One region of the Paenibacillus sp. 1182 genome, then DNA from elsewhere that is predicted to be linked to it. Evidence: a T-box and tRNA genes for the amino acid it is inferred to sense, from the RefSeq annotation. Region 1 holds a T-box; the other regions hold tRNA genes.
The links. A T-box is a leader RNA that pairs with one kind of tRNA and senses whether it is charged. The one in region 1 lies ahead of argS (arginine--tRNA ligase), so its partner is inferred to be a tRNA-Arg.
Positions count from the first base shown of each region.

Region 1 (3,240 bases):
AAAAATAATCGCCCCAATTCCAACGTTCTCCGCTATTGCCTGCTGTTCCTGTAAACCAGGGTTCTTCTGAGTAATGATGCCTTGAGCACGCGCTACAGCTTCATCCAGCACCTCCTCCAGCTTCACAACCTTGCCACGTCTTGTGGACATTTTCTTACCCGCAAACCGCATTAATCCAAACGGCACATGCTCACATTGCTCCGCCCATGCCTCCCCTGCATGCTTCAGCACCGCAAACACCTGCTGGAAATGCAACTTCTGTTCCCCACCAACAACGTACAGCAACCGATCAGCCTTCATCACTTCATGACGATAAATCGCTGTTGCCAGATCACGTGTCGGATAAATGGTGGTTCCATCCTTTTTCAGAATAAGACACGGAGGCAGTTCCTCGTCTTCCAGGCGAACTACGAGCGCCCCATCACTTTCCTCCAACAATCCTTTTGCTCTTAATTGATCAATAACTGCCTGCATCTTATCATTGTAAAAACTTTCTCCCAGCACATGGTCAAATGTAATGTTTAGACGCTGGTACATACGATCAAATTCACCCAGACTGATTTCAACAAAAAACTCCCATAGTTGTTGAGCCTCAGCATCCCCATGTTCCAAACGTCGGAACCACTCGCGCCCTTCATCCTCCAAAGTCGGATCATGATCGGCCTCCTGATGAAAACGCACATATAGCTTTAGCGATTCACCAATCGGATCATGTTGTAACTGCTCCTCATTTCCCCATCTTTTATAGGCCGCAATTTGCTTACCAAACTGTGTTCCCCAATCCCCAAGATGATTCACACTAATAGGTACATAACCTGTTTCACCAAGTATGCGATACAAGGCAGCACCGATAACCGTAGAGCGAAGATGACCGATACCAAACGGTTTGGCAATATTAGGCGAGGACATATCAATAACTACCCGCTGCCCGTTCCCGATATTAGGCCTGAGGAAATCAGCCTTGCTCAATTCAGCAAGCATAAGCGGAATATGAACCGATCGATCCAAGGTTATGTTTACATAGGCACCCGATGCTGAAGCGGTTAAACCTTCTTTATGGCCTACTAGTTCCGCCAATTCCAGTGCAATGTGCTGCGGAGACTTTCGAAACTTTTTAGCCAGCACAAAACACGGAAACGCCATATCTCCCCATTCAGGCTGCGGAGGCACCTCAAATAAAGATAAAATTTCTTTCTCCTCCAAGCCCGTATGGGCCAATATCGCTTGAGCAGCAATCCTCATTAACATGATGATCTCTCTCCTTCTTTTTATAGAATCTAACAAAAAAAGCCCCCGCCTCTTGAAATCATTCAAGAGACGAGAACTTCAATATCCCGCGGTACCACTCTTCGTAAATCGGTTGTGCAGCTAAAGCTAACTACACAAATCGCGATTTCACTCCAATGACTAATAACGGTGTCTGCCGGGCTGATCTACTAGAAGTTCTGCTCGTTGGATCAACCGTCTCCCGGGTGCGCTTCACATCGGATCTCATACCGGCTTCCACCTCTTCCGGCTCGCTGTAATGATATGGCTTCGCTGCTACTCTCCCGTTCCATGACGTTAATTCCAATCATTATACAAACCTATTCAGTAGAAAGCAACCTTTTATTTCCTCTTCAGGCACTAGTTCCATATATGTAATTATACTGCCACCAATTGGCGGCAGGCCTGAACGCAACGACGGCAGGCTTCTGCACAATGATTGCAATGATCATGGGAATGCTTGCTGCATTCAGCAGCACATACCTCACAGGCCTTGGCGCACAGCTCACAGATTTGCTCGGCAAAATCCGTTCCACGCTGCAGCATTTGGGCAGCAAATCCGCATATTTCTGCACATTCCCTACTCACTCGAATACATTCACGCAGCATAGCTAAATCATATTCCTTCAAACTCGCTACGTAACATACATTGCAAGCGTTCATACATTCCAGGCAAGCATCCACGCATTGTTGGTATGAATGATTCATATTACATTACCTCCCAGTTGTTGACCCTGCTGTACTATTACCCGCTGTCCCTTGAGGTTAATCATTTGATGTGCGCGCTTTCAATAATAAAACAAAACAATATAATCCCGACTTATGTAAGGAAGTGTACTATATTCCAGTGTGCAAATGCAAGGATATTAATCACATAGATTTTTAGCCCCTGTTTCTGACTTGCATACGCTCAGTCATTGCTCTATTGTAAAAAGTGTATGTCTAACCACCGATCAAGGAGTGAACATTTTAATGAATATGTCTTCTGTAGAGGAACACCGTCAGGAATCCCCCCAACAAGTGAATTGCATGGTCGTGACTGTCTCGGACACACGCACCGTGGAAACAGATACTGGGGGACGACTGCTCATGGATCTACTAGAAACCAATGGATATACAGTTGTTCGATATGTCATCGTCAAGGATGACTACGAAGGTATTCAGCAGTTAGTATCCGAAGCAGCGGCACAGGATGACATCGAGGCTGTTCTTTTGACAGGTGGTACCGGTATTTCTCCACGTGATACTACATATGAAGCTGTCTCTTCTCTACTGGATAAGGAACTACCTGGCTTTGGGGAAATCTTCCGTTATTTAAGCTTTGCTGAGGACATTGGTTCAGCAGCTATCTTAAGCCGGGCTGTAGCTGGCACTGTGGGCCAGACAGCTGTATTTTCTATGCCTGGCTCACGCGGAGCCGTTCGTTTGGCAATGGAACGCATTATTGTCCCTGAGCTACGACATGTGATGAGAGAAATTTATAAATAAGCTCCTATTTCCTACATGCTTCAACACAAAGAGGCACCCCATGCATTCATGAGGTGCCTCTTCCAACTATTCTTTTTCTTCAACTTCGGGCTGCATATAGCTGTCGATCAGCTTTTGCTTTAGCTCCCATACCTTCTCGCTCAGATTTACACGATAAATTTCAGGGTTCAGCTTCCGCAAATATTCTGGCCAGAACAGTTTCAACTGTGAAGTATGGTAGGCACGAATTTCATCCAGCTCGGGAAGCTCATATACCTTCTGTCCATTTATAAAAATAGGCTCAAGCATCGGCACGGCTTCGTAATTTTCTACATACTTCTTCATATACGGATGCAAAGGGTTAAACAGCTTCAGGCGCTTACCATTACGCGGACGCTCTTCATCCGGAAAAGAAATATAATCGGCTACAGCTCTCCCTTTCTTCTTATCCACAATGCGATATACATCCTTTTTGCCTGGTGTGGATACTTTTTCTGGATTCCCCGA
Region 1 is NZ_JAFICR010000003.1:334,752-337,991, reverse strand. It holds gene argS (arginine--tRNA ligase) at 1-1,248, opposite strand, end outside; T-box leader at 1,311-1,567, opposite strand; gene JOD82_RS07255 (four-helix bundle copper-binding protein) at 1,645-1,974, opposite strand; gene JOD82_RS07250 (MogA/MoaB family molybdenum cofactor biosynthesis protein) at 2,239-2,754, shown strand; gene JOD82_RS07245 (nicotinate phosphoribosyltransferase) at 2,821-3,240, opposite strand, start outside.

Region 2 (3,240 bases), on a different contig from region 1:
TGCGTAACTCACTCCACCAATTATCCAATCTGAAATTTGCCCTAGATACGTCTTCCATCGTTGCTTTGACCGATCATCGAGGTATTATTCAGTACGTAAACGACAAGTTCTGTGAGATTTCGCAATACAGTCGTGAAGAGCTGATCGGTCAGGATCATCGTCTCATTAATTCAGGCTATCATACCCCCGCCTTCATGAAAAACCTGTGGACTACGATCCGTTCAGGTGAGGTATGGCAAGGAGAAATACGTAATCGTGCTAAAGATAACAGCTACTACTGGGTGAATACTACGATCGTTCCGTTTATGGACGAGGAAGGTAAACCCTATCAGTACTTAGCGATCCGCAATGAGGTCACTAAACTGAAGAGAGTAGAAGCTGAACTTCAGTCTATGATGACACAAGTCATGCAAATACAGGAAGAAGAACGTAAACGCTTTTCAAGAGAGCTGCATGATGGGATAGGGCAAAGCTTATTTTCACTTATTATCCAATTGGATAGCCAACTTGCCGAACAACCTAGTGCTACTCTGGAGAATCTCCGTTCGCAGGTGACCGACATCATCAAAGATGTTCGTGGTCTAGCGTGGGAACTTCGTCCCTCAGTTCTGGATGATCTGGGTGTCGTCCCAGCCATAAGAACCTATATTGAAAACTTCTGTTCTCATTACGGGATTGAGGTGCATTTTCAATGCAATCTACGTAAACGGGTTGATATTCGCAAGGAAATTGCAATTTATCGGATTGTACAAGAGGCGTTAACGAATGTAGCCAAATACGCAGATGTAGCAGAGGCATATGTCGACGTTGAGGATCAAAATGAAATGATACAAGTGACCATTCGGGATAAAGGCATTGGATTCTCTGGAAAGTCCCAAGGAGAGGGAGTTGGATTGTTCAGTATGGAAGAACGAGCTAGAGGGGTAGGGGGATTTATGAGCATAACCTCTGCTCCAGACGAGGGAACCTCCATCCAGCTAACCATTCCCGTGTAAAAACTGTCCACTAGATCGGTTATCGGTGTATGCCAGTTGTATGATCAGAACGAATACACCGATACCGAAGATTATGGATAATCAACACATTGTGGATTACATGAGGATAAATACAAAAAAAGAGAGAGCTCTGTCCCCAGACAGGCTCTCTTTATTTATAAGGTGTCACCACTGAGGCAACAAGAATCCGCTATAGCAAAAAGCGGGTGATGGGAATCGAACCCACGCTACCAGCTTGGAAGGCTGGAGTTCTACCATTGAACTACACCCGCAAAACAGTATCGGGATGACACGATTTGAACATGCGACCCCCTGGTCCCAAACCAGGTGCTCTACCAAGCTGAGCTACATCCCGACATTATACATTTTTTTTAAGAAATGGCGCGCCCTGAGAGATTCGAACTCCCGGCCTTTTGATTCGTAGTCAAACGCTCTATCCAGCTGAGCTAAGGGCGCATATTAAATTCCATAATGAGTAGTCAAGGCGCCACCCAGATTTGAACTGGGGATGAAGCTTTTGCAGAGCTTTGCCTTACCACTTGGCTATGGCGCCGTATGGATAATGGAGCGGACGACGGGAATCGAACCCGCGACCCTCGCCTTGGCAAGGCGATGCTCTACCGCTGAGCCACGTCCGCAAAATATGGTGCGGTCGAGAGGACTCGAACCTCCACGGGGGGTTAGCCCACACGGACCTGAACCGTGCGCGTCTGCCAATTCCGCCACGACCGCAAAATAATTATAAATGGTGAGCCATGAAGGACTCGAACCTTCGACACCCTGATTAAAAGTCAGGTGCTCTACCAACTGAGCTAATGGCTCTTAATGGCTGGGGATATAGGATTTGAACCTATGCATGACGGAGTCAAAGTCCGTTGCCTTACCGCTTGGCTAATCCCCAATAAATTAAGAATAAAGGGCGGCCGATGGGGCTTGAACCCACGAATGCCGGAGTCACAGTCCGGTGCGTTAACCACTTCGCCACGACCGCCATATGATTATGAAAAGACTGGTGGAGGATGATGGATTCGAACCACCGAACCCGTAAGGGAGCAGATTTACAGTCTGATGCGTTTGGCCACTTCGCTAATCCTCCAAAATGGTGCCGGCGAGAGGACTTGAACCCCCAACCTACTGATTACAAGTCAGTTGCTCTACCAGTTGAGCTACACCGGCACATTACTCATTTCCCACTTGAAAGGTGGCTCGGGACGGAATCGAACCGCCGACACGAGGATTTTCAGTCCTCTGCTCTACCGACTGAGCTACCGAGCCATATTAAATTTTATTACTACATCATATAATCCGCACTATATATGCCAATTATATATGAAGCTAAAATGGCGGAACTGACGGGATTCGAACCCGCGATCTCCTGCGTGACAGGCAGGCATGTTAGGCCTCTACACCACAGTTCCAGAGGCATTTCCAATAGGAAATTAATTGCGGGGGCAGGATTTGAACCTACGACCTTCGGGTTATGAGCCCGACGAGCTACCGAACTGCTCCACCCCGCGACATTAAAAAGCATTTCTCAAATTTTCTTATGGTGGAGGCTGAGGGGATCGAACCCCCGACCCTCTGCTTGTAAGGCAGATGCTCTCCCAGCTGAGCTAAGCCTCCATATTATGACCCGTAGGGGATTCGAACCCCTGTTACCTCCGTGAAAGGGAGGTGTCTTAACCCCTTGACCAACGGGCCTTGCAAAATAAGTTCTGGTCTCAATAAATTTATGGCGGAGAGAGAGGGATTCGAACCCTCGCACCACTTTCGCAGTCTAACCCCTTAGCAGAGGGTCCCCTTATAGCCACTTGGGTATCTCTCCGAGTAGCGGCAGAGGGGATCGAACCCCCGACCTCACGGGTATGAACCGTACGCTCTAGCCAGCTGAGCTACGCCGCCACCTTAATATATAAAAGTCAGAAATATTCAAAATATGGCTCCCCGAACAGGACTCGAACCTGTGACAACTCGATTAACAGTCGAGTGCTCTACCAACTGAGCTATCAGGGAATATTGGTGGAGCCAAGCGGGATCGAACCGCTGACCTCCTGCGTGCAAGGCAGGCGCTCTCCCAGCTGAGCTATGGCCCCAATCTTTTTGTTATTCTAGAAGTGGTGGGCCTTAGTGGACTCGAACCACCGACCTCACCCTTATCAGGGGTGCGCTCTAACCAGCTGAGCTAAAGGCCCTAACATGTAAAAATTTATCATCCTCTAAAGGATATCGCTTGGCGACGTCCTAC
Region 2 is NZ_JAFICR010000031.1:2,864-6,103, forward strand. It holds gene JOD82_RS28700 (PAS domain-containing sensor histidine kinase) at 1-995, shown strand, start outside; tRNA gene JOD82_RS28705 (tRNA-Gly) at 1,197-1,267, opposite strand; tRNA gene JOD82_RS28710 (tRNA-Pro) at 1,277-1,350, opposite strand; tRNA gene JOD82_RS28715 (tRNA-Arg) at 1,375-1,451, opposite strand; tRNA gene JOD82_RS28720 (tRNA-Cys) at 1,478-1,548, opposite strand; tRNA gene JOD82_RS28725 (tRNA-Gly) at 1,559-1,633, opposite strand; tRNA gene JOD82_RS28730 (tRNA-Leu) at 1,640-1,727, opposite strand; tRNA gene JOD82_RS28735 (tRNA-Lys) at 1,742-1,817, opposite strand; tRNA gene JOD82_RS28740 (tRNA-Gln) at 1,822-1,896, opposite strand; tRNA gene JOD82_RS28745 (tRNA-His) at 1,914-1,986, opposite strand; tRNA gene JOD82_RS28750 (tRNA-Tyr) at 2,006-2,091, opposite strand; tRNA gene JOD82_RS28755 (tRNA-Thr) at 2,096-2,171, opposite strand; tRNA gene JOD82_RS28760 (tRNA-Phe) at 2,198-2,270, opposite strand; tRNA gene JOD82_RS28765 (tRNA-Asp) at 2,337-2,413, opposite strand; tRNA gene JOD82_RS28770 (tRNA-Met) at 2,439-2,512, opposite strand; tRNA gene JOD82_RS28775 (tRNA-Val) at 2,543-2,618, opposite strand; tRNA gene JOD82_RS28780 (tRNA-Glu) at 2,625-2,696, opposite strand; tRNA gene JOD82_RS28785 (tRNA-Ser) at 2,729-2,820, opposite strand; tRNA gene JOD82_RS28790 (tRNA-Met) at 2,824-2,897, opposite strand; tRNA gene JOD82_RS28795 (tRNA-Asn) at 2,933-3,008, opposite strand; tRNA gene JOD82_RS28800 (tRNA-Ala) at 3,013-3,088, opposite strand; tRNA gene JOD82_RS28805 (tRNA-Ile) at 3,111-3,187, opposite strand; partial or broken rRNA gene rrf (5S ribosomal RNA) at 3,224-3,240, opposite strand, start outside.
Region 2: it has a tRNA-Arg gene. The T-box ahead of argS (arginine--tRNA ligase) is inferred to sense a tRNA for this amino acid. The anticodon was not compared.

Region 3 (3,240 bases), on a different contig from region 1:
TGGCTAAGTCACCAGACTTTCAATCTGGTCAGTGCGGGTTCGAGCCCCGTCAGTGTCATTATATATGCGGTTGTAGTTTAATGGTAGAACGCTTGCCTTCCAAGCAAGTCGTGAGGGTTCGATTCCCTTCATCCGCTCCAAAAAAAATATTGTCTCGTAGCTCAGAGGTAGTAGCAACTAACTGTTAATTAGAAGGTCGTAGGTTCGATCCCTACCGAGACAGCCAATATGGGCAAGCGGTCACGAAGGCGGAGTGGCACCAGACTGTAAATCTGGCACATAAGAAACGCAGGGGGTTCGAATCCCTCCTTGCCCACCACAACATTTTGCTCCTTTAACTCAGCCTGGTTAGAGCAAACGTCTTATATGCGAGAGGTCGCTGGTTCGAATCCAGCAAGGAGTATCAACATAGGGGATTCGTTTAGTGGTAAGACACAACACTTTGAATGTTGTAACGTAGGTTCAATTCCTGCATCCCCCACCATTATGGATCTTTAGCTCAGTAGGTAGAGCGTGCGGCTCATAACCGCTTGGTCACAGGTTCGACTCCTGTAAGATCCACCATATATTGATGTGTAGCTCAGAGGTAGTAGCACCCGACTGTTAATCGGGAAGTCGTAGGTTCGATCCCTACCACGTCAGCCAATATGGGGCAATAGTTTAACGGTAGAACAACGGCTTCCAACCCCGTTGGTGTGGGTTCAATTCCTGCTTGCCCTGCCAAAAACTTTTAAACATTTAGATCATTAATTTTAACATATTTTTTAACAAAAGCTACAGCCAAAGAAAGGAAGTGTTTTGTATGCGAGAGGGCGATGAGATAGGTGAAGAAGATATGGATAAAAATATCATGTGGCTCCGTTGACAAACTGGTTAAGTCACCAGACTTTCAATCTGGTCAGTGCAGGTTCGAGTCCTGTCGGAGTCGCCATATATGCGGATGTAGTTCAAAGGTAGAACACCAGCTTGCCAGGTTGGTGGTGAGAGTTCGATTCCCTTCGTCCGCCCCATAATTACTGTAGCATTCGTCTCATTTGTATGGGGAGTGCCAGAAGCTACAACATAACGGCTCGTAGCTCAGTAGGTAGAGCTTTGGTTTGAAGTACCAAGAGTCGGGGGTTCAAATCCCTCCGAGCCGATTTTAACAAATAGAATTATTATGCGTCTTTAGCTCAGTGGACAGAGTGCTTGGTTTCGATCCAAGTTGTCGGGAGTTCGAATCTCTCAAGGCGCATCATTTACTGGACTTAGCTCAGCTTGGTTAGAGTACGTGCCGTGGTAGCACGGGGTCGTTGGTTCAAATCCAGCAGTTCAGATCAAATATGCATGTATGATTGGAATGGCAGACATGACCGTTTCAAAAACGGTTGCCGTAAGGCGTGAGGGTTCAAGTCCCTCTACATGCACCAAATATACTGAATTAGCTCAGTTGGTTAGAGTATCCCTCTGATAAGGGGAAGGTCAGTGGTTCGAGTCCGCTATTCAGTACCAAATATTGCGGAGTGGAGCAGTCTGGTAGCTCGCTTGGCTCATAACCAAGAGATCAAGGGTTCAAATCCCTTCCCCGCAACCAAATATGGGATCGTAGCGCAAGTGGTAGAGCAACGGCTTTGCAAGTCGAAGGTTGGAGGTTCAAGTCCTCTCGGTTCCACCAAAACAAATCACGAAAGGAAGGTGGAGTTCATGACAGAGTTTGGCGAGGAAAAGTTTGATGAAACATGTAATTAACATGACGTGGTGGTGAAATTGGAATAACACACCGCACTTTCACTGCGGGATTTGCGAGTTCGAGCCTCGTCCACGTCATATTCTACTCAGTTCGCTCAATGGGAAGAGCAGCGGTATTGTAAACAGAAGGTTTTGGGTTCAAGTCCCTATCGATCATAGAAACAAACCAATAAAGCGAAGAGAAGGTGGAAAAGTGAAGGGCTGTAAATCAGACAAACGTAAGTCCTCGTAGCTCAACGGTAGAGCAAGGAGCTTTTAACTCCGGGGTTACAGGTTCAAATCCTGTCGGGGACACCAATTTATGCGGATGTAGTTTAAGGGTAGAATGCTTGCCTTCCAAGCAAGTCGTGAGGGTTCGATTCCCTTCATCCGCTCCAAGATACTTAGATTAACTAATGAAAGAGGTGAGAATAATATGCGACAGCATGGACGACAGTGTAACTCAGTTTTAATTGATCTCCCGTAGCATATTGATAATGCATCTGGCTTTGAACCAGAGGAACACAGTTCAATTCTGTGCGGGAGTGCCATGAAAAAGTTTCGAATTATCTGGACTTAGCTCAGTTTGGTAGAGCACATGCTTTGGATGCATGGGGTCGTTGGTTCAAATCCAGCAGTTCAGACCATATGCCTGTATGGTGGAATGGCAGACACGCTCCGCTTAGAACGGGGTGCGGTAACGCGTGGGGGTTCAAGTCCCTCTACAGGTATCTATAAAAATATGCTGTTATAGCTCAGTTGGTTAGAGTACCCGTCTGATGAGCGGGAGGTCAGTGGTTCAAATCCATTTAACAGCACCAAACCATGATGACATGTAGCTGAGAGGTACAGCAACCGACTGTTAATCGGAAGATCGTAGGTTCGATCCCTACCATGTCAGCCAATATGGGGGAATAGTTTAATGGTAGAACAGCGGCTTCCAACCCCGCTGGCGTGGGTTCAATTCCTGCTTCCCCTGCCAATCAAAACATAGAAGGGATTGATTGTAATGAAATATGGGATTTGTAGTTGAAGGATTGAACGATGAAAAGAACTTGAAGCAAGCAATGCCAAGTGCTTATTGTGTAGTAACAAACGGAACTCGAATGAATAACCGAGTAAAGATGGATCTTCGAAAAGCATTAGAAGAATGTGATGTCGTGTATTTACTAACGGATCCTGATGAAGCAGGAGATATCCTTGCACAAATGGTATGGCGGCAATGCCCTTCCTTGGAAAGAGTTTACCTCGATCAATCTCAATGTCTATCGTATCGATATGACCGTTTGAAAGTTGGCGTAGAGCATTGTGAGGTCGATTACTTGAGAAATGTTCTAAGCAAATACGTGAATGAACTGGATCTGGTTTTGTAGCTCAATTTGGTTAGAGCACTCCGTTGTCAGCGGAAAGGTTGCGAGTTCAAGTCTCGTCGAAACCGTCAAAATATATGGGGAAACGCCGAAGTTGGAGAGTCGGGGCAGACTGTAAATCTGCTGTCGCAAGGCTGAGCGGGTTCAAATCCCTCTTTCCCCA
Region 3 is NZ_JAFICR010000004.1:367,748-370,987, reverse strand. It holds tRNA gene JOD82_RS10640 (tRNA-Glu) at 1-58, shown strand, start outside; tRNA gene JOD82_RS10635 (tRNA-Gly) at 67-140, shown strand; tRNA gene JOD82_RS10630 (tRNA-Asn) at 151-226, shown strand; tRNA gene JOD82_RS10625 (tRNA-Tyr) at 231-319, shown strand; tRNA gene JOD82_RS10620 (tRNA-Ile) at 329-403, shown strand; tRNA gene JOD82_RS10615 (tRNA-Ile) at 489-564, shown strand; tRNA gene JOD82_RS10610 (tRNA-Asn) at 570-645, shown strand; tRNA gene JOD82_RS10605 (tRNA-Trp) at 650-723, shown strand; tRNA gene JOD82_RS10600 (tRNA-Glu) at 855-931, shown strand; tRNA gene JOD82_RS10595 (tRNA-Gly) at 937-1,010, shown strand; tRNA gene JOD82_RS10590 (tRNA-Phe) at 1,067-1,139, shown strand; tRNA gene JOD82_RS10585 (tRNA-Arg) at 1,162-1,234, shown strand; tRNA gene JOD82_RS10580 (tRNA-Pro) at 1,242-1,316, shown strand; tRNA gene JOD82_RS10575 (tRNA-Leu) at 1,325-1,409, shown strand; tRNA gene JOD82_RS10570 (tRNA-Ile) at 1,415-1,491, shown strand; tRNA gene JOD82_RS10565 (tRNA-Met) at 1,497-1,573, shown strand; tRNA gene JOD82_RS10560 (tRNA-Ala) at 1,579-1,654, shown strand; tRNA gene JOD82_RS10555 (tRNA-Glu) at 1,732-1,806, shown strand; tRNA gene JOD82_RS10550 (tRNA-Lys) at 1,951-2,025, shown strand; tRNA gene JOD82_RS10545 (tRNA-Gly) at 2,032-2,105, shown strand; tRNA gene JOD82_RS10540 (tRNA-Pro) at 2,278-2,354, shown strand; tRNA gene JOD82_RS10535 (tRNA-Leu) at 2,358-2,438, shown strand; tRNA gene JOD82_RS10530 (tRNA-Ile) at 2,452-2,528, shown strand; tRNA gene JOD82_RS10525 (tRNA-Asn) at 2,537-2,611, shown strand; tRNA gene JOD82_RS10520 (tRNA-Trp) at 2,616-2,689, shown strand; gene JOD82_RS10515 (toprim domain-containing protein) at 2,724-3,080, shown strand; tRNA gene JOD82_RS10510 (tRNA-Asp) at 3,071-3,145, shown strand; tRNA gene JOD82_RS10505 (tRNA-Tyr) at 3,157-3,240, shown strand, end outside.
Region 3: it has a tRNA-Arg gene. The T-box ahead of argS (arginine--tRNA ligase) is inferred to sense a tRNA for this amino acid. The anticodon was not compared.